4 regions of the Cellulosimicrobium sp. Marseille-Q8652 genome follow, and region 3 is predicted to be linked to each of the others. Evidence: riboswitches for the same ligand, from Rfam matches in the RefSeq annotation. Region 3 holds a riboswitch; each other region holds the start of a gene.
What was found. A riboswitch is a leader RNA that binds a small molecule or an ion and turns the genes downstream of it on or off. The one in region 3 is predicted to bind thiamine pyrophosphate.

Region 1: another riboswitch for thiamine pyrophosphate. It lies ahead of ACWPWV_RS11105 (TenA family protein); the one in region 3 lies ahead of thiD (bifunctional hydroxymethylpyrimidine kinase/phosphomethylpyrimidine kinase).
Region 2: another riboswitch for thiamine pyrophosphate. It lies ahead of ACWPWV_RS09440 (thiamine ABC transporter substrate-binding protein); the one in region 3 lies ahead of thiD (bifunctional hydroxymethylpyrimidine kinase/phosphomethylpyrimidine kinase).
Region 4: another riboswitch for thiamine pyrophosphate. It lies ahead of ACWPWV_RS16415 (ECF transporter S component); the one in region 3 lies ahead of thiD (bifunctional hydroxymethylpyrimidine kinase/phosphomethylpyrimidine kinase).

Annotation. Positions count from the first base shown of each region.
Region 1 covers NZ_CBCOPS010000002.1:237,760-244,758, forward strand. The annotation lists gene ACWPWV_RS11090 (NAD(P)/FAD-dependent oxidoreductase) at 1-1,334, shown strand, start outside; tRNA gene ACWPWV_RS11095 (tRNA-Leu) at 1,505-1,578, shown strand; gene ACWPWV_RS11100 (VOC family protein) at 1,624-2,019, opposite strand; TPP riboswitch at 2,111-2,241, shown strand; gene ACWPWV_RS11105 (TenA family protein) at 2,232-3,023, shown strand; gene ACWPWV_RS11110 (helix-turn-helix domain-containing protein) at 3,096-3,527, shown strand; gene ACWPWV_RS11115 (DUF6882 domain-containing protein) at 3,646-4,464, shown strand; gene ACWPWV_RS11120 (Ig-like domain-containing protein) at 4,477-6,999, opposite strand, start outside.
Region 2 covers NZ_CBCOPS010000001.1:2,126,071-2,133,069, forward strand. The annotation lists gene ACWPWV_RS09420 (hypothetical protein) at 1-286, shown strand, start outside; gene ACWPWV_RS09425 (GntR family transcriptional regulator) at 283-708, shown strand; gene ACWPWV_RS09430 (hypothetical protein) at 697-2,073, opposite strand; gene ACWPWV_RS09435 (DUF4235 domain-containing protein) at 2,129-2,395, opposite strand; TPP riboswitch at 2,507-2,610, shown strand; gene ACWPWV_RS09440 (thiamine ABC transporter substrate-binding protein) at 2,676-3,791, shown strand; gene ACWPWV_RS09445 (ABC transporter permease) at 3,767-5,533, shown strand; gene ACWPWV_RS09450 (ABC transporter ATP-binding protein) at 5,533-6,714, shown strand; gene ACWPWV_RS09455 (DUF4235 domain-containing protein) at 6,783-6,999, shown strand, end outside.
Region 3 covers NZ_CBCOPS010000002.1:1,596,452-1,603,450, forward strand. The annotation lists gene argB (acetylglutamate kinase) at 1-589, opposite strand, end outside; gene argJ (bifunctional glutamate N-acetyltransferase/amino-acid acetyltransferase ArgJ) at 586-1,797, opposite strand; gene argC (N-acetyl-gamma-glutamyl-phosphate reductase) at 1,794-2,888, opposite strand; gene ACWPWV_RS17120 (quinone oxidoreductase family protein) at 2,988-4,007, shown strand; gene ACWPWV_RS17125 (hypothetical protein) at 4,004-4,285, shown strand; gene thiD (bifunctional hydroxymethylpyrimidine kinase/phosphomethylpyrimidine kinase) at 4,249-5,208, opposite strand; TPP riboswitch at 5,201-5,298, opposite strand; gene ACWPWV_RS17135 (YceI family protein) at 5,344-6,012, opposite strand; gene ACWPWV_RS17140 (hypothetical protein) at 6,244-6,477, shown strand; gene ACWPWV_RS17145 (hypothetical protein) at 6,465-6,671, shown strand; gene ACWPWV_RS17150 (sensor histidine kinase) at 6,674-6,999, shown strand, end outside.
Region 4 covers NZ_CBCOPS010000002.1:1,438,778-1,445,776, forward strand. The annotation lists gene ACWPWV_RS16390 (GNAT family N-acetyltransferase) at 1-479, opposite strand, end outside; gene aspS (aspartate--tRNA ligase) at 590-2,401, opposite strand; gene ACWPWV_RS16400 (PPOX class F420-dependent oxidoreductase) at 2,511-2,978, shown strand; gene ACWPWV_RS16405 (hypothetical protein) at 3,012-3,317, shown strand; gene ACWPWV_RS16410 (Rv2578c family radical SAM protein) at 3,325-4,995, opposite strand; TPP riboswitch at 5,128-5,247, shown strand; gene ACWPWV_RS16415 (ECF transporter S component) at 5,358-6,002, shown strand; gene ACWPWV_RS16420 (ABC transporter ATP-binding protein) at 6,085-6,999, shown strand, end outside.

The sequences.
Region 1 (6,999 bases), 1.4 Mb from region 3:
TCGACCCGCGCCCGTACATGACGTACGCGCCCTTCCTCCCCGAGGCGGCCGCGGGCTCCATCGACGGCCGTGACGTCGTGGCGCCGCACCGTCGTGCGCTCAAGGGCGTCGACGTCCTGCAGGGCAAGGTCGTGGGGATCGACCACGGCAACCGCCGCGTGACGATCCACCCGGAGGAGGGCGACGACTACTCGGTCACGTACGACCACCTGATCGTCGGCCTCGGCTCGGTCTCCCGCACGCTGCCGATCCCGGGTCTCGCGGAGCACGCGATCGGCTTCAAGAACGTCGAGGAGGCCATCGCCGTCCGCAACCACGTCCTCAACCGCATGGACGTCGCCTCGTCCACGTGGGACGAGGCGCTGCGGCGCCGGATGCTGACCTTCACGTTCGTCGGCGGCGGGTTCGCGGGGATCGAGGCGATGGCCGAGATCGAGGACATGGCCCGCTACGCGACGCGGAACTACGCCACGATCGAGGAGAAGGACCTCCGCTTCGTCATGATCGAGGGCGCCGGGCGCATCCTGCCCGAGCTCAGCGAGCCCATGGCGGGCTACGCGCTCGAGGAGCTGAAGAAGCGCGGCATCGAGTTCCACCTCAGCACCTTCCTGTCGTCGTGCGTCGACGGCCACGTGGTGACCTCGACGGGTGTCGAGTTCGACTCCGACACGATCGTGTGGACCGCGGGCGTGAAGGCGAACCCGGTCATCAAGGACTCGTCCGACCTGCCCTCCGACAAGATGGGCCGCGTGACCGTGCTGCCGACGCTCCAGGTCGTGGACGCCGACGGGAACGTCGTGCCGAACGCCTGGGCCGCGGGCGACTGCGCCGCGGTGCCGGACGTGCTGAACCCCGGCAAGTTCTGCCCGCCGAACGCCCAGCACGCGATCCGTGAGGCGACGCGCCTCGCCGACAACCTCGCGCTCGAGCTGCACAGCGAGCCGCCGGTCGAGTACCGCCACAAGAACGTCGGGACCGTCGCGTCGCTCGGCCTGTACAAGGGTGTCGCGGAGCTGTTCGGGGTCTTCAAGCTCCGGGGCGTGCTCGCCTGGCTCATGCACCGCAGCTACCACGTGCTCGCCATGCCGACGGGCAACCGCAAGCTCCGCATCTTCATCGGGTGGATCGGCCAGTTCCTCATGGGCCGTGAGCTCGTCTCGCTCGGCTCGCTGCACGACCCGCGCGCCGAGTTCCGCGCCGCGTCCGTGCCGCCGAAGAAGGACGGGGAGCCGGTGAAGCAGGCCGCGCAGGGCTCGGCCGCCGCGGCGGAGGCCGGTGGCTCCGACGCGACGATCGACTCGGACGAGCGGACTCCGGCGGCCAAGGCCTCCTGAGAGGTCTCCGGACCTGCCGGGGGTTGCCGGCACCTGACCGACGACGAGGGGCGAGCCGTGACCGCGGCTCGCCCCTCGTCGCGCCCGGGCCCGGCACGCACCCGGCCGGTCGGCGGACCGGGGGAGGGTGGCGCACCCAGAGGACGGCGCACCCGGTAGATTCGGGGCGCGCCCCCATGGCCCAACTGGCAGAGGCGGCCGGCTTAAACCCGGCGTGTTCCGGGTTCGAGTCCCGGTGGGGGCACGTCGGCCCGGCGGGCGACGGGCCCGGCGGCGCGGCGGGCCCGGCTCACGACAGCCCGGTCGGCCCCTCCGGCTCGGGGTCCGGCGCGGGCGCCTGGCCCAGGACGACGAGGTTGCCGTCCGGGTCCTGCACGCGCGCGACGCGCTCGCCCCACGGCTGGTCCGCCGGTGGCTCGACGACGGTCGCGCCGCCGGCGGCGAGGTGCTCGACCGCGTGGTCGCAGTCGTCGACGTACACCCACAGCGTCGTGCCGCCGCGGACGTCCGCCTCGTCGGCGAGGCCGATGCCGAGCGGGGAGCCACCGACGTGCACGTTCACGTACACCGGAGGGCCGTCGTCGGGGAACGCGTACTCCACCGTGCCCCGCAGGAGGTCACGGTAGAAGCCGAGGGACCGCTCGACGTCGGCCACCGTGAGGATCGGGAAGAGGCTCCGGAACATGCGTCCATGGTCGGCCCGTCGGGGCGCTGACGCGCGGCGGGACCGGTCGGACACGTCCGGTGCTGCGCGCTCGGGTCCTGCTAGGGTGCCGACGAACCACGCGGGGTGTCCCGCCCGGGCGACGAGCTGCGGGCCGAGGGACTGAGACGAGCGGTACGGCCGCTCGGACCCGTCGAACCTGATCTCGCTAGCACGAGCGGAGGAACGTGGGCATGACGACGTCTGCCATCACCACCCTGACCACCCCCGGGCGCACCACGACGGGCACCACCACGAGCACGGCGGGGGGCACCCGTGCCCCCGGCGTCCTCGTCCGGGACGACGAGGACGGCTTCACCGCCGGGCTCGGCCGCCGGTACGCGCACCTGTTCGCCGAGTTCTACGACCACCCCTTCCTCGCCGGGCTCCGCGACGGGAGGGTCGAGCCCGCCGCCGTCCGCCACTACGTGGGTCAGGACCACCAGTACCTCACGGCCTACCTGCGCTGCTACGGCCTGGGCATGGCGCTCGCGCCGGACCGCTCGTGGGCCGCGTTCTTCCACGGCAAGGCGGGGTTCCTGCTCGACGACGAGTCCCACGCCCACCACGCGATGTGCGACTTCCTCGGCGTCCGGTACGAGGACGTGCAGGTGTCGCGGCTGGCACCGAGCGCCCAGGCCTACGTCGACCACATGCTCTCCGCCGGCCGCGACAGCCTGGGCGTGCTGCTCGCGGCGCTGCTCCCGTGCCCGTGGACGTACATCTGGTCGGCGCGACGCTTCTGGCTCGACGAGCGCGCGACGACGCCGGGGGCGATCGCAGCGGACCACCCGCTCGCCGGGTGGTGGGAGTTCTACGCCGCCGAGCGGACCGAGGACGTGCTCGCGGACCTGCGCGCGCGGCTCGACGCCCTCGCCGCCGACGCCGGCGAGGCCGAGCGCGCCCGCATGGAGCACGCGTTCGAGCTGAGCTGCCGGTACGAGACCCGGTTCTGGCAGATGGCGTCCACGCTCGAGGACTGGTGAGCCTTACGCCGACAGCAGATCCGCGCCCCGGCCCGGCGACGCCCGCACCGGGGCGCGGGTAGCGTGACCGGCATGGACGGACGGAAGGTCGCCACGCGGGACGCAGTTGGGCCGCGGCCCGAGGCGCGGCGCGCCGAACCGCTCCTGCGCCAGGTGATGGGCGACATCCTGCGGCGCGCGCGGCTCGCCCAGGGCCGCACGCTCGTCGACGTCTCCACCGCCGCCCGCGTCTCGACGGCGTACCTGTCGGAGGTCGAGCGCGGTCGCAAGGAGGCGTCGTCGGAGGTGCTCGCGGCGGTCTGCGCGGCCCTCGGGATCCGGCTCGTCGACCTCGTCGCGCGGACGGGGGAGGAGCTGCGGCCGGTCGGCCCCGTGCTGGTCCTGTCGTCCGCCGGGGCGCGCACGCCCGCGCACGCCCGGCTGGCCGCGCGTCCGAGGAGCGCCGGACCGGGTCGCCCGGTGACCGGACGCGCCGTCGGTCACCGGACCCTCGCCGTGGCCTGACCCCGGGCGCCTGGGCGCACCTCCGGTCGCGGCGCGTGCGCCCTCCGCCCCGGGGTGGTGCGCCGCCGTCCCGTGTCGCTGCCCGCCCGTGCGCACCGGGCGGCGTTACGTTCGACCCATGACCGAGCCGCCCGTTCTCCAGGATCTCGTCGACGACGTCGCGTTCCTGTCCCACGAGCACCAGCTGCACCTCGCCGACCTCTACGGCGACGACTCGTGGCACGCCGACCTGTCGGCCGGAACGTTCACCTTCACGTCGGCCTCGGGTGCCACCACGGAGTGCCGTCTGCAGCTCGTGGGGACGTCCGCCCCCGGACCGGGGACGTGGATGTGGGGATGGCAGAACGTCAACGGCTTCCCCGACGAGGTGCTCGTGGTGGCCGAGAAAACCCGGGGCACCGGCCTGGCCGAGACCACGACCGCCGAGCTCTCGCTGTCCGAAGGGCTGCCGCACCGGCTCACCCTCGCGGCCAAGGCGACGACCCGGCCGTCCGCGCACTACAGCGCGCCCGTCGACGGCGACGGCAGCGGGACGCGGGCGTGGCTCCTCCTGGAGCACCCGACCCTCGAGCTCCCGGCGCCCGGCCTGCCGCGTGTCGTGCGGACGCTCAGCGAAGGGCTGCTGTCCGCGACCGTGGCCGACCACCGCCGGGCGGTGCTCGCCTACGCGGACGGCCGCGGGCTGGGGGTGGAGCCGGGCGACGACGGGGCGGTGGTGCTCGTCGTCCCGGGTGGTGCGGTGACCGTGACGTTCGACGACTCCGCCCGGATCACGCAGATCCAGGCGACGGCGCGACCCGTCGCCCCGCCCGACGCGGAACCCGCCCCGGGCGACGCGGACCCTGCCCCGGCCGAGGCCGGCACCGAGGACACCGCGCCGGCCGGCGCGCAGCCGAGCACGCCGCCGCGCCGGCGCTGGTTCCGCCGGCACGGGTGAGGCGCTGAGGGATCAGCCCCAGGTCACGCTGCGGGAGTCGCCGAACGCGTTCGTGCGGATCCAGACCTGCGCACCCGGCTGCCCGTAGTGGCACCACATCCCGCTCCGCGGGAAGTTCCCGTTCGCGTCGGTCCGCAGCGGGCGGTTGTTGCGGTCGACGGAGTACGTGCGCGTGCCCTCGAACATGTGGTCGCCGTTGTGGCTCGTCCAGCACGACACCGTGAACGGCGTGTTGGGCTCCGCACCGGAGATCGACAGGTCGACGATCGCGCAGGACGAGTGGGTGCACGTGACGGACGGGTAGTTCGATCCCTTGTACGCCTGGAGGACGGGCGCGGGCCGCTTGTCGGACGTCGCGCTCCGGCAGGTCTGGTTCGCCGCGCCCTCGGTCGGGGTGACGGTCACGCAGATCTCCCGGGTCTCCGAGTAGCCGACGCTCAGCGTCCCGGACCCGGACGCGCTGTTCGAGCGCACGGCACCGGTGACCGACGTGGTGTACGGGCGACCGTTGTCGGACGTCGACCAGCTGTAGGTGATGGCGCGGTCTCCGCCGCTCACCGTCAGCGTCGGCGCGGGGATCGGTCCGTACGGGGTCGCTGTCGCGCTCGAGGCAGGTCCCGGCTCGTCGGCGCCGTCGACGCCGGCGACCGCGCGGACCTGGATCGTCGCCTCGCGGCCGTCGGTGAGGCCGCCGACGACCCTGTTCGCGGCGAGGGCGGCCCAGCCGCCGCCGGCGTTGTACTGGTACCGGATCTCGTCGGCGCGCACGCCGCTGCCGGTCGCGGCGCCGAAGGAGAGCTCGACCTGCCCGTCCGACCCCGTGGCGCGTGCGCTGAGACCCGAGACGGCGCCGGGCGCGGCGAACGCACGGACCGCGTTGGACGCGGGGGAGCTCTCGGCGTCTCCGAACTTGTCGGTGGCCTTGTTGTGCGCCCGGACACGGAACGTGTACCCGGTGGTGTCGGCGGGCAGACCCACGGTCGTGCTCGTCGCACCGCCGCCCGCGGTCACCGTCCGCACGACGGAACCGCCCTGGAGCACGTCGACCGAGTACTGCGAGATCGCCGCACCGTTCGGGTCGGGTGCCGTCCAGGAGACCTCCATCTGCGACGTGGCGCCGATGGACGTGCGCCGCGCGGTGGGCGCGGCGGGCGCGGCGGGCTTGCCCGCGGGGGTCTCGGACGCGGAGGTCTCGCCCCACTCGGACGGGTCGGGTGCGCGGTTCTCGGCCTGGACCTGGACGGTGTAGGCCTGGCCGTTGGTCAGGCCCTCCCAGGTGGTGGTGGTCTCGGTCAGGCACGTCTTGTCGGTCGCGCCGCCGGCGGGGGCCGGGGAGATGCGCAGGTTGACGCACTCGATCGCGGACCGGTCGGTGTAGGTCGCGTTCTTCCACGTGACGGTCAGGGACCCGTCGCCGAACTCGAGGGTGGGTGCGGCGGGCGGGTCGGGCTTCTCGTCCGGGCGCGCGACGGCCGAGGGCGGGGACGCGGGGCCGTCGCCGACGGCGTTCGTCGCGAGCACGGTGAACGTGTACTCGACGTCGTTGGTCAGCCCGTCCAGGGTGCAGGTCGTGGTGCCGCACGCCTTCTCGTACCCGTTCTGGGACCGCACGGTGTAGCCGGTGATGTCCGCGCCGTTGTTGTTCGGCGGGTCCCAGGACAGCACGACCGTCTTGGAGCGGACCTCCTCGACCTGCGGGGTCGGCGGTGCCTCGGGCTTGCCGAGCACGGTGATCTGGATCCGGCCCTCGACCTCCCGGTCGGGGTCCTGCGTCGCGTCCTGGACCCGGTAGCGCACGACCATCACCCCGACGAAGTCCTCGCGCGGGGTGACGGCCACCTGGTCGCCCGCGAGCGACACCGTGCCCTGGCCGGTCTCGACCACCGCGTTGAGGAGCGTGAGCGGGGTGTCGGGGAACGGGTTCGAGTCGTTGTCGAGCACCGGGACCACGGTCTCCTTGCCCTGGTGGGCGTCGGCGACCGCGTCGTCGTTCGCGCGGGCCAGCGGCCGCGTGGACGCCACCACGGTGAGACGGGCCTGCGTCGCCACGGGCGGGTTGTTCTCGTCGGAGACCGTGACGGGGACCTCGACGACGGTGCCCTTCTGCACCTCGGGCGTCGCCTGGGCGCGCAGCGTCGAGCCCTCCACCGAGACGGTGATCCCCTGACCCGGCGCCGACGCCTTGAACGACAGGGCGTCGCCGTCGGGGTCGGTCGCGAACCGCGCGAGGTCGACGGACGCCTCCTCGCCCGCGGCGACCTCGAGGGTCGCGTCGCGCAGCTCCGGCGGCAGGTTCTCCGGCGGCAGGACCGTGATCGGGAGGGTGAGGAGCGCGACGTTGCCCTCGGGGTCGTCCGGGCCCGAGCCGTCGGTGACCTCGACCGTGACCGACGCCGGCCCGTGGTACTCCGGGCTCGGCGTGTAGGTGATCTGCGTGACCGACGTGACCTCGCGGGAGCCCTCCGTGGCCTTGACCGTCTCCTCCGTCGTCAGGCGCGGCGTGCGGCCCTCGACCACCAGCACGTGCTCGGTGAT
Region 2 (6,999 bases), on a different contig from region 3:
TCGGGTCGCCCGCCGCGTCGAGCGCGTCACGCAGCTCGTGCTCGGCCTGACGCTCGGCGGCCTGGTCGCCGTGGGCGGGCTCTCGCTGCGCTGGCTGGTGCTGGGGGACGGTGACGACGTCCGGACCGGCCCCGGGCTGAGCCCGGGCCACGTCGTCGCCGGGAACGCCCTGCTCGTCGTCGGGCTCGTCGTCGTCCTCGTGGCGCTCACCGTCGCCGTGTGGCCGGCGCGCGACCCGGCGCCCGCGCCGGCGGCCGAGCGCGAGCCTGCGGAGACTCCCGCGTGAGCCTCGCCGTCCGCATCGACCTCGACTCCTCGACACCGCACTACGAGCAGCTCCGCGCGCAGCTCGCCGCGCTCGTCACGGCGGGCGACCTCGCGGACGGCCAGCGCCTGCCGACCGTACGGGCGCTCGCGAACGACCTGGGTATCGCGCCGGGGACGGTCGCCCGGACCTACCGCGACCTCGAGGCGGCGGGGCTCGTCACGACCCGCCGCCGGGTCGGGACCCTCGTCACCGCGCCCGCCGCGACGCTCGACCGCGCCGTGGTCACCGACGCGGCGGTGCGCTTCGTGCGGCTCGCGCGGGACCACGCGCTCACGGACACCGAGATCCGGGACGCCGTCGCGGCCGCGCTGCTCGGCGCGACGCGGGGCGAGAGCGTCCGGGACACCGGGCCGCGGGCGACGGTCGTATCAGCCGACTGAGGTGGAGCTCGGCGCCGTGCGGGGGCGGCGCGTGCGCAGGGCCGACGGCAGGCCGAGGTTCGCGAGCAGCGCGTCGGCGGCGGCGGCGAGCAGCACGGTCGTGAGCACCTGGACGGCGACGGTCGCGACGGTCTCGAGCGGGTCGATCACCGCGCGCCACACGACGATCCCGGGCTGGCCGAGCACGGCCTGGGCCGCCGTGAGGACGACCTGCTCGGCGAGCGTGAGCAGCGCGAACGCGACGCAGAAGAGCAGCACCGCGCTCCACCTGCTCCGCCAGAGCATGCCGAGCGCGCCGACGAGACCGCCGAAGCGCCGGCCCGGGTCCAGCATGAGCTCCCACGCCCTGCGCGCACCGCTCGTGCCGAGCGTGCGGTTGAACCGGTCGACGACGCGGGCGGTCCGCCCCGTGGCGTCGGCCGGCGCGTGCACGGGGTCGACGACGTCGATCGCCTCGACGCCGTAGACGATCGTCCCGAGCGTCAGCCACGCGAGCGGGACCACGAGCCCGGTGACGATCCCCGCGAGCAGGAGCGACGTCGTCGGGCCGAAGGCGGCGACGAGCGGCTGGAGGACGTCCACGCGCGCGACGACGCCGTCCCACCACGTCGTCACCTCGACGACGACGACGCGCGACGCCCACCACTCCCGGACGCGCCCGACGACCGCCGTCACGGTGAAGGCGCCGATGACGATCCAGACGACCTCGCAGTACCCGGCGAGGATGCGCACGGCGGCCGTGCGGGCGCTGCGCCGGGCCTCCCCGCCCGCCTCGACGACGCCCCGCTCCATGCGCCTCGCGACGCGCTCGAGGACGCTGCGGGCGAGCAGCGCGCCGGCCACGAGGAGCACGACGGTGAGCCCGAAGCCCTCGGGGACCGGGTCGGCGGTCTGGATCCCCGCACCCGCGGCGAACGCGTGGTCGAGCGCGGCGGAGTCGACGTACGCCTGCCAGTCGGACGACAGGCCGCCGTAGAACTCGTAGATGACGAGGTACGGGACGAGCACCGACGCGATCGACCCGAGCAGCGCACGCACCTCGATGCGGTCGCGGTCGTCCCGCGGCTCCCGGCGCAGGACGTGGAGCATGACGACGATCCCGACGACCGTCGCGAGGGGCGAGAGGCACAGCACGAGCAGCCCGAGCTCTCCCGACGACGGCGCGACCGCGAGCGCGGCCCGCAGCGCGAGCTCGTGAGCCACCTGCGCGAGCACCGCCACCGCGACGAGCGCGGGCCAGTGCCGCACGAGGAGCCGTCCCGCGTCGACGAGCACGTGCGATCCCGCGCGCAGCACGGACGGGCCGGTCGGCCCGGGGCCGGTGTCCGGCGAGGGCGGTGAGGTCATCGGGACGGGGGCCGTCACGCGCGCCAGGGTACCCGGGCTGCGCGGCGGCCCCCGACCCGGGCCGCGCCGAGTACTACGACAGGAAGCGCGTCACGACGCGCTTGGCCTCCTTGCCGGCGAACCGCCGGGCGAGGACACCGACCCCGGCGGCGACGGCCGCGAACGTGACGGCCGAGACGATGCCGACCTCCTCGTCGTCCAGGTCCTTCGGCGCGTCGTGCCCCGTGACCTTCGCCCACACGAGCGTGACGAGCTTCTGCGCCGCCCAGCCGGCGGCGAACGTCAGGGCGACGGTCCCCACCTTGACGGCGAGAGTGGCCTTCTCCTCGGTGTCTGGCACGGGTGCTCCTCCATCGGGTCGGCGGTCCGGCCTCGGGCCGGTGTGCTGCGCACCACCGTAGTCCCTGGCCTGCGTCGACGCCGTGCGGCGGCGACCGCGGTGTACGCTCGCCGGGAACGACAGGGGAGCTCCCCGGGAGCTGAGAGTGCGGACCACCGCAGACCCTCGAACCTGATCCGGTTAGCACCGGTGGAGGAAGTCGGGAATCTCGATCACCCGTCGGCGTCGGCCCCGTGCCGACCCGGCGGTTGGACCCCTCCTGAACGTCCAGGGAGGACACGTGCAGCACACGACCAGGGCCACCACCGCCGGGCGAGCCACCGCCGGGCCCGCCCGCACCGCCGCGCTCGCCGCGGGGACCACGCTCGCGCTCCTCGCGCTCGCCGCGTGCGGGAGCGACGGCGACGCGGGCGGTGACGCCGGCGGCGACGCGGCATCGGGGGGCGGCACCGTCACGCTCGTCACGCACGACTCGTTCGCCGTGAGCGACGAGGTGCTCGCCGCGTTCGAGGAGGAGAGCGGCCTGACGGTCGAGCAGGTCGCGCCCGGCGACGGCGGCGCGCTCGTCAACCAGCTCGTCCTCACGAAGGGCTCCCCGCTCGGCGACGTCGTCTTCGGGATCGACAGCACGTTCGCGACGCGCGCGATCGACGAGGGCGTGCTCGACCCGTACACGCCCGCCGACCTCCCGGCGTCCGCGGAGCAGTACGCCGTCGGCGACGGCGAGCTCACGCCCGTCGACGTCGGCGACGTGTGCGTCAACGTCGACCACGCGTGGTTCACCGAGGCCGGCGTCCCGGAGCCCGAGACCCTCGAGGACCTGGCCGACCCCGTGTACCGAGACCTCCTCGTCGTCACCAACCCCGCGACGTCGTCGCCCGGGCTCGCGTTCCTCCTCGCGACCGTCGGCGCGTTCGGCGAGGACGGCTGGGAGCAGTACTGGGCCGACCTGCGGGAGAACGGCGTCAAGGTCGTCGACGGCTGGTCCGACGCGTACTCCGTCGACTTCTCCGGGGGCGAGGGCGCGGGCGACCGGCCGCTCGTGCTGTCGTACTCCACGTCGCCCGCGTTCACGGTCGCCGAGGACGGGACGTCGTCGACGACGGGCGCGCTGCTCGAGACCTGCTTCCGCCAGGTCGAGCACGCCGGCGTGCTGGCGGGCGCCGAGAACCCGGAGGGCGCGCAGCAGCTCGTGGACTTCCTCGTGAGCGAGGCGTTCCAGGCCGACGTGCCGGGCCAGATGTACATGTACCCCGTCGACGACACCGTCGCGCTGCCCGCCGAGTGGGAGCAGTTCGCGCCGCTCTCCGACGAGCCGTTCGAGGTCGCGCCCGAGGAGATCGACGCGCACCGCGACGAGTGGATCAAGGCGTGGACGGCGACGGTCGTCGACTGACCCGTCCCGGTCCCGGGCCCCTGGTGCGGGGCGCCGTCGGGCGCGGCGTGCTCTGGGGCGTCGCTGCGGCGGTGCCGCTGGTCTTCCTCGCGGTGTTCTTCGCGTGGCCCGTGCTGGCGCTCGTGGCGCGCGGGTTCGTCGGGGCCGACGGCGGTCTCGACCTGTCGGGGTTCGCGGAGGTGTTCTCGGACCCGCGGACGTGGCGGATCGTCGGGCTCACGCTGTGGCAGGCCGTGCTCGGGACGACGTTCTCGCTCCTGCTCGGCGTGCCCGGCGCGTACGTGCTGTACCGGTGCCGGTTCCGCGGGCGTCGCGTGCTGCGCGCCGTCGTGACCGTGCCGTTCGTGCTGCCCACGGTCGTCGTGGGCGTCGCCTTCCGCACGCTCCTCGTCGAGGGCGGGCCGCTCGGCTTCCTGCGGCTCGACGGGACGTTCGCGGCGATCGTCGTGGCGCTGGTGTTCTTCAACTACTCGGTCGTCGTGCGCACGGTCGGCGGGCTGTGGGAGCACCTCGACCCGCGCGCGGAGCAGGCGGCCCGCGCGCTCGGGGCGACGCCGTGGCGCGCGTTCCGGACGGTGACCCTGCCCGCGCTGGGTCCGGCGATCGCGAGCGCGGCGTCGATCGTGTTCCTCTTCTGCGCGACGGCGTTCGGCGTCGTCCTCGTCCTCGGCGGCATCCGGTACGGGACGATCGAGACGGAGATCTGGATCCAGACGACGCAGTTCCTCGACCTGCGCACCGCCGCGGTGCTGTCCGTCGTGCAGCTCGCCGTCGTCGTGGCCGCGCTCGCGGTCGCGAACCGCGCGCGCGCGAAGCGGGAGCGGGCGCTGACGCTCACCGCCGCGTCGAGCGCCGCGCACCCGCTGCGCCTGTGGCAGCGCGGGCCCGCCGGCGGACCGGTCCGCGGCCGGCCCGGCGGCGACCTCCTGCCGGCCGCGCTGACCGCCGTCGTGGTCGTGGTGCTCGTCGGTCTGCCGCTCGTGACGCTCGTCGTGCGGTCCCTGCGCGTGCCGGGCGGCGGCTGGGGCCTCGACAACTACGCGAACCTCGGCACGACGGGCGGTCGCAACGCGCTGTCCGTCACCGTGTGGGAGGCCGCCGCGAACTCGCTGCGCACGGCGACGCTCGCGACGCTGCTCGCGGTGGCGATCGGGGGGCTCGTCGCGCTCGTCGTGTCCCGGCGACCGCGCTCGCGCACGGGCCGGCGGGCGATCGGCGCGCTCGACTCCCTGTTCATGCTCCCGCTGGGGGTGTCGGCGGTGACGGTCGGTTTCGGCTTCCTCGTCACGCTCGACCGGCCGCTCGGGCTCGACGTCGACCTGCGCACCTCGGGGCTGCTCGTACCGATCGCGCAGGCCGTCGTCGCGATCCCGCTCGTCGTGCGCACGGTGCTGCCGACGCTGCGCGCGATCGACCCCCGGCTCCGCGAGGCGGCCGCGACCCTGGGGGCGGCGCCGGGGCGCGTGTTCCGCAGCGTCGACGGGCCCATCGCCGCGCGGTCGCTCGGCCTCGCGGTCGGGTTCGCGTTCGCGGTGTCGCTCGGCGAGTTCGGCGCGACGTCGTTCCTGGCCCGCCCCGACACCGCGACCCTGCCCGTCGTCATCTTCCGGCTCGTCGGCCGTCCCGGCGCGGAGAACCAGGGCATGGCGCTGGCGGCGAGCGTCGTCCTGGCCCTGCTCACCGCCGTCGTCATGCTGCTCGCCGAGCGGTTGCGCGGCGACCGCCCCGGAGGAGAGTTCTGATGGTGCAGACCGACCCGACCACCCGGCCCGTCGCGCCCGGAGCGGCGCAGCGGCCCGCTCACGACGCGGCGGACGGTGCGGGGCTGCGGGTGCGGGACGTCGTCGTGCGGTACGGGGGAGGGTCGCGCCGCGGGGGTCGCCGGGACCCCGGCACGACGGCGGTCGCGGGCGTCTCGCTCGACGTCGCACCCGGCGAGGTGCTCGCGCTGCTCGGGCCGAGCGGGTGCGGCAAGTCCAGCCTGCTGCGCGCCGTCGCCGGGCTCGAGCCGGTGGCCGCCGGCACCGTGCGCTTCGCGGGCGACGACCTCGCGGGCGTCCCCGTGCACCGGCGCGGGTTCGGGCTCATGTTCCAGGAGGGCCAGCTCTTCCCGCACCGCGACGTCGCGGGCAACGTCGCGTACGGGATCGCCGACCTGCCGCGCGCGCAGCGGGACGACCGGGTGCGGGACCTGTTGGGCGTCGTCGGTCTCGCGGGGTACGAGCGGCGCGCGGTGACGACGCTGAGCGGCGGCGAGCGGCAGCGCGTCGCCCTCGCGCGGTCCCTCGCGCCGGGCCCGCGCCTCCTGCTGCTCGACGAGCCGCTCTCCGCGCTCGACCGCGGGCTGCGGGAGCGGCTCGCGCTCGACCTGCGCGCCGCGCTGCGGGCGACCGGCACGACCGCGGTGTTCGTCACGCACGACCACGACGAGGCGTTCACCGTGGCCGACCGCGTCGCCGTCATGGACGCCGGCCGGGTGCTGCAGGTGGCGCCGCCGGAGGAGCTGTGGCGCGCGCCGTCGTCGCGCCGCGTCGCGGAGTTCCTGGGCTACCAGGCGTTCGTCGCGATCGCCGACCTGTCCCTGCCCCCGGCCACCGGGCCGGCTCTCCCCCCGGGGACGCCGGTCGACGGGGTGCTCGCGATCGGGCCGCGGGGCCTGCGCGTCGTCGGGCCGTCGGACGGTCCGTGGCCCGGCACCGTCGTCGGCAGCGTGTTCCGCCGCGGCGCGACCGAGATCACGGTCGACGTCGCGCTCCCGGGTGGTGAGGGCAGCACGGGCGTCGCGGGTGGCGCGGGGACGGTCCGTGTCGTCGCGCTCGGGGCACGCCCGGCGGACGAGGCGGGGGAGCCGGGCGACGGGGTGCCGGGCGACGAGGTCGCGGTCGCGCTCGACCTCGCGGGCTGCGCGGTCGTCCCGGGCTGACGGCGCGACGAGGGCACCCTGCGCCCGTTCGGCGCGCGACGTCGTCGACCTCGTCCTAGCGTCGAGGGATGAGCGACGCATCGATCGGCGAGAACCTCCCCGAGAAGGGCGGCAGCAAGTCCGCGAAGATCCTGTACCGACCGGTCGGCCTCGCGAGCTCGATCGTGGGCGGCCTGGTGGCGGGTCAGGTGTTCAAGCAGGTCTACAAGAAGGTGGCGCCGGGCGACCGCAAGGACGCCCCGGGCCCGCTCCAGTCGGAGTACCCGCTCAAGGAGATCGTGCTCG
Region 3 (6,999 bases):
CGTCGCCCACGAGGCCCACGTCGACGGGCTCGCCGTCGACCGTGGCGTGCCGGCGCTGCGCCTGGAGCAGGCCGCCGTCCTCGCCCGAGAGACCGACGGCGTACGGGCCGTGCGCGTTGATGAGCCCGACGAGCTCGCGCGACACCTGGCCCGTGAGGACCATGCGCACGACGTCCATCGCCTCGGGCGTCGTCACGCGCAGGCCCCCGCGGAACTCCGACTCGATGCCGAGCCGGGCGAGCATGGCGGAGATCTGCGGTCCCCCGCCGTGCACGACGACGGGGTGCAGCCCGACGCGGCGCAGGAACACCATGTCCTGCGCGAACGCGGCCTTGAGCCGGTCGTCGACCATCGCGTTGCCGCCGTACTTCACGACGACGAGCGCGCCCGCGTACTCCTGGAGCCAGGGCAGGGCCTCGACGAGCACCTCGGCCTTCTGGTCGGGGCGCAGGGCGTCGAGCAGCTCCTGGCCGTCGGCGGTCGCGAGGTCGAAACCGCCGGTGGTCGTCCCGTCGGGCGACGGTGCACCGGACGACAGGGCGTCGGACGACGGGCCGGGCCCGTGCCCGGGCGTGGTGGAGCCGCTCATGAGGAGTACGCGCTGTTCTCGTGGACGTAGTCGTGCGTGAGGTCGTTGGTCCAGACGGTCGCGGACGCGGGGCCGGCGTGCAGGTCGATCTCCACGCGCACCTCGCGGTCGACGGCGAGGTCGACGAGCTCGCGGGGCTCGCCCACGCCTCCCGCGCGGCAGACCTGGACGCCGTTCACCGACACGTCGAGCGCGAGCGCGTCGAACGGGGCGACCTCCTCGGGCACCGTGCCCACGGCGGAGACGATGCGTCCCCAGTTCGGGTCGTTGCCGAAGATCGCGGTCTTCACCAGGTTCGACCGCGTGACCGCCCGGGCGACCGCGACGGCCGCGTCCTCGTCGGAGGCGTTCACGACCGTGACCGCGACCTCGTGGCTCGCGCCCTCGGCGTCCGCGACGAGCTGGCGCGCGAGCGAGCCGCAGGCCTCGGTGAGCGCGTCGGTGAGTTCCGCGGACGTCACCTCGACCCCGGACGCGCCCGAGGCGAGGAGGATCACGGTGTCGTTGGTCGACATGCACCCGTCGGAGTCGACCCGGTCGAACGTCGTGCGGGTCGCGGCGCGCAGGGCCGCGTCGGCGGTCTCGGCGTCGACGACGGCGTCCGTCGTGAGGACCGACAGCATCGTCGCGAGGCCGGGCGCGAGCATCCCCGCCCCCTTGGCCATGCCGCCGACCGACCAGGTCGCGCCGCCGTCGAGCGAGCCCGGCACGGCGCCCTCACGCACGACCTCGACGGTCTTGGGCACGGTGTCGGTCGTCATGATCGCGAGCGCCGCGTCACCGCCGCCCGCGGTCGCCGAGGACGGGTCGTCGAGCGCGACGGCCGCCGCGTCGACGCCGGCGAGCAGCTCCGGCATCGGCAGCCGGACGCCGATGAGGCCCGTCGAGCACACGAGGACGTCGCCCGCGGACGTGGCCAGGACGTCGGCGACGTGCTCGGCCGTGCGGTGCGTGTCGGCGAAGCCCTCCGGCCCGGTGCACGCGTTGGCGCCGCCCGAGTTCAGCACGACGGCGGTCGCCCGCCCGTCGCTCACCGCCTGGCGGGTCCACGCGACCGGCGCCGCGAACACGCGGTTGCTCGTGAGGACGGCGGCCGCGACGTCGAGCGGGCCGTCGTTGACGACGAGCGCGACGTCCTTCGCGCCGGTCGACTTGAGTCCGGCGGCGACGCCGGCGGCCCGGAAGCCCAGGGGCGACGTGACGGTCACGGGGCGACTCCCTCGGTGGTGAGGCCCGCCGTCTGCGGCAGGCCGAGAGCGATGTTCATGGACTGCACCGCGGCGCCCGCGGTGCCCTTGACGAGGTTGTCGATCGCCGTGACGGTGACCACGCGGCCCGCGGCGTGGTCGACGGCGACCTGGACGAGCGCGGTGTTGGCCCCGAGCGTCATCGCCGTGCTCGGCCACCGCCCCTCGGGCAGCACCTGCACGAAGGGCTCCCCCACGTACGCGTCGTCCCACGCCTGGCGCACCCGCGCGTCGAGCTCGGCGGGCCCGAGACCGGCGACGGCGTCCGCCAGCGGTGCCGAGACCGTCGCGAGGATCCCTCGCGCCATGGGCACGAGCGTCGGCGTGAACGAGATCCGCACGGCCGACGCCCCCGCAGCGCGCAGGTTCTGCACGATCTCCGGGACGTGCCGGTGGCTCCCGCCCACGGCGTACGGCTGGGCGGACCCGAGCCCCTCAGACGCGAGCAGGTGCGGCTTGAGCGACTTCCCGGCACCCGAGTACCCGACCGCCAGCACGGCGACGACGTCGCCCGGGTCGACGACGCCCGCGGCGACCCCGGGCTGCAGGCCGAGCGTGACCGCCGTGACGTTGCAGCCCGGCACGGCGATCCGGCGCGCACCGGCGAGCCGCTCGCGCTGGCGCGTCTCCGTCGCGCGGGCGCCCGGGTCCTGCGTGAGCAGGAGCTCCGGGAGCCCGTAGGGCCACGTGCCCGCGTGCTCCGAGCCGTAGAACTGCTCCCAGTCCGTCGCGGACTCCAGCCGGTGGTCCGCACCGAGGTCCAGCACGAGGACGTCGTCGGGCAGCTGCGCCGCGATCTCCCCCGACGCACCGTGCGGCAGGGCGAGGACGACCACGTCGTGGCCGACGAGGTGCTCGACCGTCGTCGGCAGGAGCACTCTGTCGGCGAGCGAGCGCAGGTGGGGCTGGTGCTCCCCGAGCGCCGTGCCCGCGTTGCTGTGCGCCGTCACGGCACCGATCTCGACGTCGGGGTGCCCGGCGAGCAGGCGCAGCATCTCGCCCCCCGCGTACCCGGACGCTCCCGCGACCGCCACTGTGATCGTCATATGCATCACTATACATAGTTATACATCCGGTCGTCGTCACGGTCGTGCGCGTCGGGATGCTGCGTCGCGGAGGGGTCGGCCCGCGCGCCCGCCTAGGCTGCTCCCATGCATGCGATCGTGGCCCGCGAGGCGGGCGGCCCCGACGTCCTGGAGCACCGCGAGCTGCCCGACCCGACCCCCGGGCCGGGACAGCTCCTCGTCCGCACGGCGGTCGCGGGCGTCAACTTCATCGACACCTACAAGCGCGCGGGCGTGTACCCGGTGCAGTACCCGCACGTCGTGGGCAGCGAGGGTGCCGGCCACGTGGTCGAGGTCGGGGACGGCGTCGAGGACTTCGCCGTGGGCGACCGTGTCGTGTGGACGGAGGCGCCGGGCTCGTACGCGGACCTCGTCGTCGTCGCGGCGCGCGAGGCGCTGCACGTGCCCGACGCCGTCTCGCTCGAGGACGCCACCGCCGTCGCGCTCCAGGGCCTGACGGCGCACTACCTGTGCACGTCGTCGTACGCCGTCCGCCCGGGCGACCGCGTGCTCGTGCACGCGGGAGCCGGCGGGGTCGGCCTGCTGCTCACCCAGATGGTCGTCGCGCGCGGCGGGCACGTGGTCTCGACGGTCTCGACGCCCGCGAAGGCCGAGCTCGCGCGCGGCGCGGGCGCCGACCACGTGGTCGAGTACACGGCGCTCGGCGACCTGACGCACGACCTGCCGGAGATCGTGCGCGGCCTGACGGGCGGCGAGGGCGTCGCCGCCGTGTTCGACTCCGTCGGCAGGGACACGTTCGACGCGTCGCTCGCGTCGCTGCGCCGCCGCGGGACGCTGGTCCTCTTCGGCGGGTCCTCGGGCCAGGTGCCGGCGTTCGACCCGCAGCGCCTCAACGCCGCCGGGTCGGTCTTCCTCACGCGCCCCAAGCTCGCCGACCACACGGCGACGCGGACCGAGCTCGTCGAGCGCGCGACGGAGGTGCTCGGTGCGGTCGCGGGCGGGACGCTGCGCGTGCGCGTCGGCGCGACCTTCCCGCTCGCCCACGCCGCAGAGGCGCACCGTGCGCTCGAGGGGCGTGCCACGACGGGCAAGGTGCTGCTCGTGCCCGACGCCGCGGCGTCGGGCACGACCGGGGGCGCGGCATGAGCTGGGACTGGGTGCCGGCCCGACCGGGCGAGGAGGACGGGTCCGACGGCGGTCCCTCCCCTGCGCTGCGCCGCGCCGTGACGGTGCTGGCCGTGCTGTTCACGGGGGTGCTCGTCGTCTACTACCTGACGATCGGCGTCCGGCAGGGCGACGACCGGTGCGTCGCCGAGCGGCCCGACGGCGTGGCGGCGAGCCAGGTCGAGTCGCGGTGGCGGTGGTGGCCGCCGGGCACGGAGTGCGTCTACCCGACCGGGACCGGCGAGGTCGCGCGGGCCTGAACCCCGTCGTCCCCGGCGGGCTCCGCGCGCGCTCCGGGACCCGGCCCGAGCGCGTGCAGGTGGTCGACGGGCCCCCGACCCGTCCCCACCTGCAGCGCCGCACCGGCGCGCAGCGCTCCCGTGAGCCAGTCCTTGGCCTCGCGCGCCGCCTCGGGCCAGCCCGAGCGCTGGGGGCGCAGCGCCGCGAGCGCCGCCGAGAGCGAGCACCCGGTGCCGTGCGTGTGCGGCGTGTCGACGCGCTCGGCGTCGAACGTCGTGACGCGGCCGGCACCGCCGCTCGCCGGGTCGGGCTCGACGAGCGCGTCCGGCGACGTCGACCCGGCGAGGTGGCCGCCCTTGAGGAGGACTGCGGTCCCGCTCGCCGCGACGAACGCGCGCGCCTGGTCCAGGGCGAGGTCCCACGCGGTCGCGACCGGTGCGCCCGCGAGGACGGCCAGCTCGGGCAGGTTCGGCGTCACGACGTCCGCGCGTCGCGCGAGGTCGCGCACGGCCTGCTCGGCGCCGGCGTCGAGCAGGCGGTGCCCGGACGTGGCGACCATGACCGGGTCGAGCACGACGTGCGGCGACGGCTCGCCACGGGCCCGCCGGGCGGCCGCGAGGTCGTCGAGCCACCGACCGATCGCGTGCGCGTTCGCGGCGTCGGCCACCATCCCGATCTTCAGCGCGTCGATCTCGACGTCGTCGGACACCGCGTCGAGCTGCTCGCGCAGGAACTCCGGGCCCGGGACGTGCACGGAGCGCACGCCGTGCGTGTTCTGCGCGACGAGCGCGGTGGTCACGGCCATCCCGTACGCGCCGTGCGCGCAGAACGCCTTGAGGTCGGCCTGGATGCCCGCACCCCCGGTCGGGTCGGTCCCGGCGACGGTCAGGACCCGCGGACGCGAGGGCCGCGATGCTGGAGAGGTCGAGAGGGCGAGCGTCATCGCCGGACATCCCTTCGCTAGTACGAGCTAGATCAGGTTCGACGGGTGTGATCTCAGCCCTGGTCGCCCAAGGCACCCCGTGTCGGTCCGCTCATGCTAGCGGCGCGGTGCGCCGTCCCGGCGCGCCGCCCGTCGTCACTCCTGGTGGATCGCCTCGCCCGCGATCTCGAGGGACACCTTCTTGCCGACGAGGAGGCCGCCGGTCTCGAGCAGCACGTTCCAGACCAGGCCGTAGTCCTCGCGGTCGAACTCGCCGGTGGCGTGGAAGCCGAAGATGTCGCGGCCGTAGGGGTCGCGTCGCGCACCGCCGTACCGCATCGTCAGGTCGATCGGGCGGGTGACGTCGCGGATCGTCAGGAGGCCGCTCACCACGAAGTGGCCCGCCTCGGCGGGTGCGACACGGTCCGCGGCGACGGTCGCGCGCTCCGGCGAGCGGTTGCGCAGCCTCGCCCACGCGAGGATCGCGTCGTCCTGGATCCCCTGCCACCGGACCCCCGTGCTGCGGAACTCGAGCGTGGGGTACGTCTCGACGTCGAGGAAGTCGGCGCTGTGCAGGTGCACGTCACGGTCCGCGTGGTGCGTCGTGAGGCTCGCGGACTCGATCGTCGCCGCCACGGCCGAGGCCAGCGGGTCCTCGCCCACGAGGACGGTCGCGCTCGCCCGGGTGAACTCGCCCCGGACCGGCGAGACCATCATGTGCTGCCCGGCGAACCCCACCCGCTTGTGCGCCTCGTCGAGCACGTAGGTCCCCGCGTCCGGGACGGTCATGCCGTTCCACTGCCGGACCGGTCGTGTCGTGGTCATCCGTCGCCCTCCGGGGTGCCGTGCTCGAGCCGCGACCGCGACGAGCGCTCGGACTTGGTCAGGTGTCCGGGAGAGCATCGCCGATTGTTAGGTGAACTTTCAACCATTCGGCGCGTGACCTTCCGGACACCGCGCGAGGCCGGCTCCGCACGGACGACCCGTGCGCGGCGCACGCCGAGGACGTGCGCGGTGCACCTCGTCCCTGCGCAGCGCCCGGACGACCGTGGAGACATGACGCACCACGACACGGCCGTCCCGTCCCCCGACCCCTCGTCGAGCGCCGGTCCGCACCCCCGGGCCGACCGCCGGCGCGGCACGGCGCCGCGCACCGTCCGTCCGACGTGGGCGAGCGCGCTCTCGTCCGGCTGGCCGCTCGCGGTCGGCCTCGTGGTCGCCGCCACCGCGCACGGCCGCCCGGGCGCCCAGACCTCGCTGCTCGGGGAGCCGCCGCGGTGTCCGCGCTGACCTTCCTCGGCGAGCACGCCCGGTGGACCGCGACCGGCGTCGTCGCCGCCCTCGTCGCGTGGACCGGTGTCACCGCCCCCGTGGTGCAGGACGTCGCGTGCTGGGCGCACGAGCCGGACGTCGCGCCACCGCTGGCCGAGCCGGGCGAGGCGCTCGACCTCGCGCTCGGCGCGGCGCTCCTGGTACTACTGTGAGCGTGACGGCGCTCACCACGGCACGAGCGGGGCGCCCGGGCGACCGGCCGTCCCGGCCGCGACCGGGTCCGCCGGTCGACGCCCGCCTCGCACGCGGCGCGACATGGGCCTGGGTCGTCGGGACGCTCGCGTGCTGCGTCGTCCCGCCCTGGGCCGTCGCAATCGACGCCCCGTCCCCGCTCGTGCGCTGGGTGGCCCCCGTCGTCCTGGTGGCGCTCGTCGTCACGCAGTCCGCGGCGGTGCTCTGGGCGGTGCCGCCCGTGACGAGCCCCCGCGACCGCGCGGTGCGGGCCCGGGCGCACGGCGCGGTCGCCGTCGCCGCGCTCGT
Region 4 (6,999 bases), 160 kb from region 3:
GCTCCCGCGACCCCGCGGACGTCCCCTGCGTCGTCCTGCCAGCCCCACCACCGCGTGCCCGGGTCGCGCGGGTCGAGCTCCGCCGCGGGGTTCGCCCGGTCGAGCAGCGCGCGCGCCACGGCCCGCCCACGGGGCCCGTCGAGCGCGACGACGCGGCTCTCGCCCGGCTGGGCCGGCGGCTGGGTCGTGGCGGTGAACCAGTCCCATCGTGAGACGGGGTCCGTCCGGAGGTGCGCCGGCAGCCCGCTGTCGGAGGCCTCCGCGAGGGCGGACGCCACGACGCTCGTGCCGCGCGGCAGCGACGAGCGCACCACGCCCGCCGTGAGAGCCGGCTCGTCGAGCAGGAGGTGCGCGACGCCGTCGGGCGTCCCGAGCCCCCACAGCCCGACTCCGCCGTCCTCGAGGGCGCGCCGCACGACGAGCGCGTCGTCCCGCGCGCCGACGTCCAGGACCTCCCAGGCGTGCCCCTCGGCACGCACGACGGGATGATCGGCCCACCCCTCCAGCACCCGCGCAGCGCGCGAGACGCGCGAGGGCGCGCCGACCCGGTCGTCCCGGGCCGGCGCGCCCTGGCGCGACGTGCTGGTCGTCACTCCGCGGCGGCCGCCGGGAGGTTCCCGGGCTCCCCCTTCGCAGCGGGCTTGGCGTCGACGCCCGCCTCCTTGCGCTGCTCGGGCGTGATGGGCGCGGGCGCCTGGGTGAGCGGGTCGTAGCCCCCGCCGGACTTGGGGAACGCGATGACGTCGCGGATCGAGTCCGACTGCGTGAGCAGCGCGACGATGCGGTCCCAGCCGAACGCGATGCCGCCGTGCGGCGGGGCGCCGAACTTGAACGCGTCGAGCAGGAAGCCGAACTTCTCCTGCGCCTCCTCGGGCCCGATGCCCATGACGTCGAACACGCGCTCCTGCACGTCGCGGCGGTGGATACGGATCGAGCCGCCGCCGATCTCGTTGCCGTTGCAGACGATGTCGTAGGCGTACGCGAGCGCGTCGCCCGGGGAGGACTCGAACGTGTCGACCCAGTCCGGCGTCGGGGACGTGAACGCGTGGTGCACCGCCGTCCAGGCGGAGCTCCCGAGCACCACGTCACCCTCGTCGGCGGCCTCACCGGTCGGCTTGAACAGCGGCGCGTCGACGACCCACACGAACGCCCAGGCGTCCTCGTCGATCTGGCCGGTGCGCTTGGCGATCTCCTGGCGCGCGGCGCCGAGCAGCGCGCGCGACTCGGAGGTCTTCCCGGCGGCGAAGAACACCGCGTCTCCGGGCTGCGCACCCGTCGCGGCCTGCAGCCCCTCGCGCTCGGCGTCGGACAGGTTCTTCGCGACGGGGCCCGCGAGCGTCCCGTCCTCCTGGAAGGTCACGTAGGCCAGGCCGCGGGCGCCGCGCTGCTTGGCCCACTCCTGCCACGCGTCGAACTGGCGGCGCGGCTGCGAGGCCCCGCCGGCCATGACCACGGCGCCCACGTACTCCGCCTGGAAGACGCGGAACGGGGTGTCCTTGAAGTAGTCCGTGAGCTCGACGAGCGGGTTGCCGAAGCGCAGGTCCGGCTTGTCGCTGCCGTACAGGCGCATCGCGTCGTGGAACGTCATGCGCGGGATCGGCGTGGGGATCGTGTAGCCCACGAGCTCCCACAGCGCGACGAGGATCTTCTCCGCGAGCGCGATGACGTCGTCCTGCTCGACGAAGCTCATCTCGACGTCCAGCTGCGTGAACTCGGGCTGGCGGTCGGCGCGGAAGTCCTCGTCGCGGTAGCAGCGCGCGATCTGGTAGTACCGTTCCATGCCCGCGACCATGAGCAGCTGCTTGAACAGCTGCGGCGACTGCGGCAGCGCGTACCAGGAGCCGGGCGACAGGCGCGCGGGCACGAGGAAGTCGCGCGCGCCCTCGGGCGTGGAACGCGTGAGCGTCGGCGTCTCGATCTCGACGAAGTCCTCGGCGTCGAGCACGCGGCGCGCCGCCTGGTTGACCTTGGAGCGAAGGCGCAGCGCATGAGCCGGCGCGGGACGACGCAGGTCGAGGTAGCGGTGCTTGAGGCGCGCCTCCTCGCCGATCGTCTCGGTGTCCGCGAGCGCCGTCGACACCTGGAACGGCAGCGCCTCGGACGTGTTGAGCACGACGACGTCGTGCGCGAGGACCTCGATCTGGCCCGTCGGCAGGTTCGGGTTCTCGTTCCCGTCGGGGCGCCGGGACACCTCGCCCGTCACCTGGAGCACGAACTCGTTGCGCAGCGGGTGGGCCACGGACTCGTCCCGGATGACGACCTGGGCGATGCCCGACGCGTCGCGCAGGTCGATGAAGGCCACTCCCCCGTGATCGCGCCGACGGTCGACCCAGCCCGTGAGGGTGACGGTCTGACCGGTGTGCTCGGCCCGCAGTGAGCCGGCCGTGTGGGTGCGGAGCACGGAGTTCGTCCTTCCATGTCGTACGAGAGGTCGCGTGAGGAGTGGGGGCGCGACGAGCGCCCGTGCGAGTCTAGTCGCTGACGCACCCCGCCCCACCAGGAGGATCCCCATGCCGCGCACGATCGCCACCGCCCGACGGGTCGAGCTCGACGAGCTCGTGGAGCTGCTCCGCTCGCGCCACGACGGCGTGCTCGTCACGACCCGCTCCGACGGTTCGCCGCAGATGAGCCCGGTGACGTACGGGGTCGACGGCGAGGGGCGCGTCGTGGTGTCGACGTACCCGGAGCGGGCGAAGGCCGCGAACCTGCGCCGCCGGCCGCAGGCGTCGCTCCTGTCGCTCGGTCCGGGCTTCTCCGACCCGTGGGTGCAGGTGGACGGGACCGCCGAGGTGATCGAGCTGCCCGACGCGGTCGAGCCGCTCGTCGACTACTACCGCGCGATCTCGGGCGAGCACCCGGACTGGGACGAGTACCGCGCCGCGATGGTCGCGCAGGGCAAGTGCCTCGTGCGCGTAACGATCACCTGCTGGGGACCGGTCGCGACGGGCGGGTTCCCCCCGCGGCTCGCGGACGGGTGACGCGTCCCGTCTGCCGGGCGTAGCGTGCCGACCGTGCCGATCACGCTGTGCGTCCTGCTGTGGCCGACCGACGACGCCGACTCCCTCGCGCGGTACGAGGACGAGGTCCTGGCGCTCGTCCCCGCGCACGGCGGGCGCGTGGTGCAGCGCGTGCGCGCGCTGCCCGGCCAGGACCCGTCCGCGCCGTGCGAGGTGCAGGTCGTCGAGATGCCCGACGACGCGGCGCTGACCGCGTACATGACCGACCCGGCGCGCGTGGCGCTGGCCGACGTGCGCGACCGCGTCGTGGCACGGACGGAGGTCGTGCGCGTCGCCCCGGTGCCGAGCGGCACCGCCTGAGCAGGCCTCAGAACAGCACCTGCTCCACGCCGCCGCCCGCGAGGTCCAGCGCTCCGCCGTCGACCGGCATGCCGGCGAGCGCCCCGCCGGCCACCGACGGGGTGACCGGGCGGGCGAGGCTGCCGGCGGGGTACGCGCCGTCGACGGGCGGTTCGGTGACACCGGTCCCGCCGAGCTCCCCGCGCCGGAAGCGGCCGTCGACGCCCGACGGGCCCCGGTGGCCCGAGACGGCGAATCCCCGCGTCTCGAGCATCGGGCGCACACGGTCCCACAGCCAGGAGCGGTAGGCCTTGGAGGCGTACGTGCCGCGGTCGTAGACCCGTTCGTACCCGGGCACGAGGCGGGGGTGCTCGCGCGCGAGCCACGTCATGAACCACTCGCGAGTCCCGGGCTTGAGGTGCAGCGGGAGCACGGTGACGCCGGTGGCGCCCGCGTCCTTGACCGCGTCGAGGAGGTCGGTGAGCGACCGCGTGGAGTCCGTGAGCCACGGCAGCACGGGGGCGATCATGACACCGCACGGGAGCCCGGCCTCGCGGATCGTGCGGATCAGGTCGAGGCGTGCGCGAGGGCTGGGCGTGCCTGGCTCGACGGACGCCTGCAGCTCCGGGTCGAGCAGCGCGAGCGACACGCCGATCCCGACCTCGACGCGGGAGGCCGCGTCGGCGAGGAGCGGCAGGTCGCGGCGCAGGAGCGTCCCCTTGGTGAGGATCGACAGCGGCGCGCCGGAGTCCGCGAGCGCCGTGATGATCCCGGGCATGAGCCGGTAGCGTCCCTCGGCGCGCTGGTACGGGTCGGTGTTCGTGCCGAGGGCGACCGGCTCGTGCGTCCAGGACCTCTTCGTGAGCTCGGCGCGCAGCACGTCGTCGACGTTGACCTTGACGACGACCTCGCGGTCGAAGTCCTCGCCGGCGTCGAGGTCGAGGTACTGGTGCGTCGGCCGCGCGAAGCAGTTGTGGCTCACGACCCCGGCCGCGACGAAGTCGCGCGTCCCCGTGGTGATGTCGACGAGCTCGACGAGGTCGTCCGCGCCGCCGAGCGCCTCGAGCGACTCGACGCGCAGGGCGTCGTCGCCGGTGACGTCCTGCCCGAGGAGGGGCGAGGCGCCGGAGCCCTCCTCCGTCGCCGTGGCGGCGAGGTCCCGCAACCCGCTCCGTCCCGGGCCGACGAGGACGTCCCCGAGCGCCAGGTGGGCGCGGTGGCCCGCGCCTGCCACGACGTGGCGCCAGCCCCGCTCGGTGAGGAACCGGTGGTCGCCGCTCGCGACGAGCCGCGTGCCGTCGGCGAGCGTCACCCGGTAGGCGCGCTTGCGCGTGGTCCAGCGGTCGAGGACGCGCGTGCGGACGTACCGGCGGTAGGCGCCGTGCGCCTGGGTGCCGACGATCTCGTCGCCGACCCGGAGCTCGCCGACCGGCCGCTGGGTCCCGTCGGCGAGGAGCACGGGGGTGTGCGGGCTCAGGCAGTACGAGCAGGCGTGGCTGCAGCCGCGGTACGGGTTGACCGTCCAGCGGAACGGCATGCGCGACATCGCGGGCACCTTCGACAGCGCGCTCTTCGCCGTCACCTCGTGGAACGTGATCCCCGCGAACTCGGGCGTGCGCACGCTGCGCACGAGGCCCACGCGCTCCAGCCCCGGGAGCGCGCCGTCGTCCGCGCCGATCGCCTGTCCGTCCCACCGCACCCGCATATTCGAACAGGTGTTCGATCGAGTGTCAAGACACGCCTGCGCCGCCGGGCGGGGCTCCCCCCACACCGTCCCGCGGGGTGAGACGCCGGGATTGTCCTCCCGCGGCGCAGGCCCTAGGGTCGGGCCCGAACGCCCCCGGGGAGCGCACGAGCGCTGAGAGTGCAGGCCGGACACCCGTCCCCCCTGCAGACCCGTGGAACCTGATCTGGTTCGTACCAGCGAAGGGAGCAGGGCCGACGTCACCGTCCCCTGCGCGCTCGCACCCGCGCGCCCCGTGCGCCGGGCCGGGTGCGCGGGCGAGCGGTGGTGCGCCGTCGTGCACCCCTCGGTGCGGGGGCCCGACGGAGGGAGCCCGCATGACCGAGTCCCGCACCACGCAGCCGACCACGAGCAGTCCCCGCCCGGGTGCGAACGGCCCGCGCCCCGCACGGCGCGGCCTCACCCTGCACGAGACGGTCCTCGTCGCCGTCCTCGGCGTCGTCTTCGGGTTCGTCTACTGGGCCGTCGTGCAGCTGTGGGCGCCGCTGCAGCTCGCCATGGGACCGTTCGCGGACCTCGCGTCGAACGTGCTGGCCGGGGCGTGGATCGTCGTCGGTCCGCTCGCGACGTACGTCGTGCGCAAGCCGGGCGTCGGCATCCTCGCCGAGACGCTCGCCGCCCTCGTCGAGGTGGTCTTCCTCGCCTCGCCCGCGGGCCCGCTCCTGCTCGTCGTGGGGCTCGTCCAGGGCGCCGGGGCCGAGCTCGCGTTCGCGCTCACGCGCTACCGCCGCTTCGGCTGGGGCGTGTTCGTCGCTTCCGGCGTGAGCGCGGCGCTCGTCAGCTACGCCTTCAACGCCGTGCGGTTCGGCTGGCTCGGGCAGGACTACGCGATGCTCCGCCTCGGGATCCAGGTCGTCTCGTGCGTCGTGCTGTGCGGCGTCGCGGCACGGCTCCTCGGGGACGCGCTCGCCCGCACGGGGGCCCTCGACGCGTTCGCGATCGGGGCGGAGCCCCGTGGCTGAGCCCGTGGGCCTCGGGGCCACCGCGCCCGACGCGGTCCGCGCAGCCGGCCTGTCCGTCACCCTGGGCCGTCTCGACGCGCGCGTGCTCGACGACGTCCACGTCACCGTGCCCGCCGGCACCGGCCTGCTCGTGCTCGGCCCGTCCGGCTGCGGCAAGTCGACGCTCCTGCGCGCCTTCGTCGGGGTGGTCCCGCACACGCTGCCCGGGACCGTGTCCGGCGACCTGCACGTCGTCGGGCACGACCCGCGCGACGTCACCCCGGCCCGGCTCGCGGCGCACGTCGGCCTCGTCCAGCAGCGCCCGGGCGACCAGCTGTGCCTCGCGCGCGTCGACGACGAGCTGCGGTTCGCGCTCGAGAACCGCGGCGTGGACCCCGACGCCTTGGACGCCCGCGCGTGGGCCGCGCTCGACGCCGTCGGCGCGGCCCACCTGCACGAGCGCGCGACCTCCGCGCTCTCGGGCGGCGAGGCGCAGCGCGTCGCGCTCGCCGCGGCGCTCGTCGCCGACCCCGACCTCGTCGTGCTCGACGAGCCGACGGCCCTCCTCGACCCCGCGGCGGCGCACGACGTCGGCGCCCTCGTCGCGGCCCTCACCGGCGCTCCGTCGGCGCCCATCGACGACCTGTCGCGCGCGCGGCCGGTGCCCCGGGCCGTCGTCCTCGTGGAGCACCGGCTCGACGAGCTCGGCACCCTGCCCGGCGCGACGCTCGTGCTCGGGAGGAACGGCCGCGTCCTCGCGCACGGGCCCACCGACCGGGTCCTGCGCGAGCACGCCGACGAGCTCGCCGCCCTCGGGTGCTGGTTGCCGCTCGCGGTCCGGCTCGAGGCCGCGGGCGCGCCGGGCCCGCTCGGCACGCCCGAGACCGACGCCTGGCTCGCCGACCTCGCCGGGGCGGCGCCCGCCGAGGCGCCCCGGCACCGGGCGGCTCCGGGGGCCGGCGACCCGGTGGCGCTCCGCGCCCGCCGCCTCGCGGTCCACCGCGGCCCGCGTCCGGGC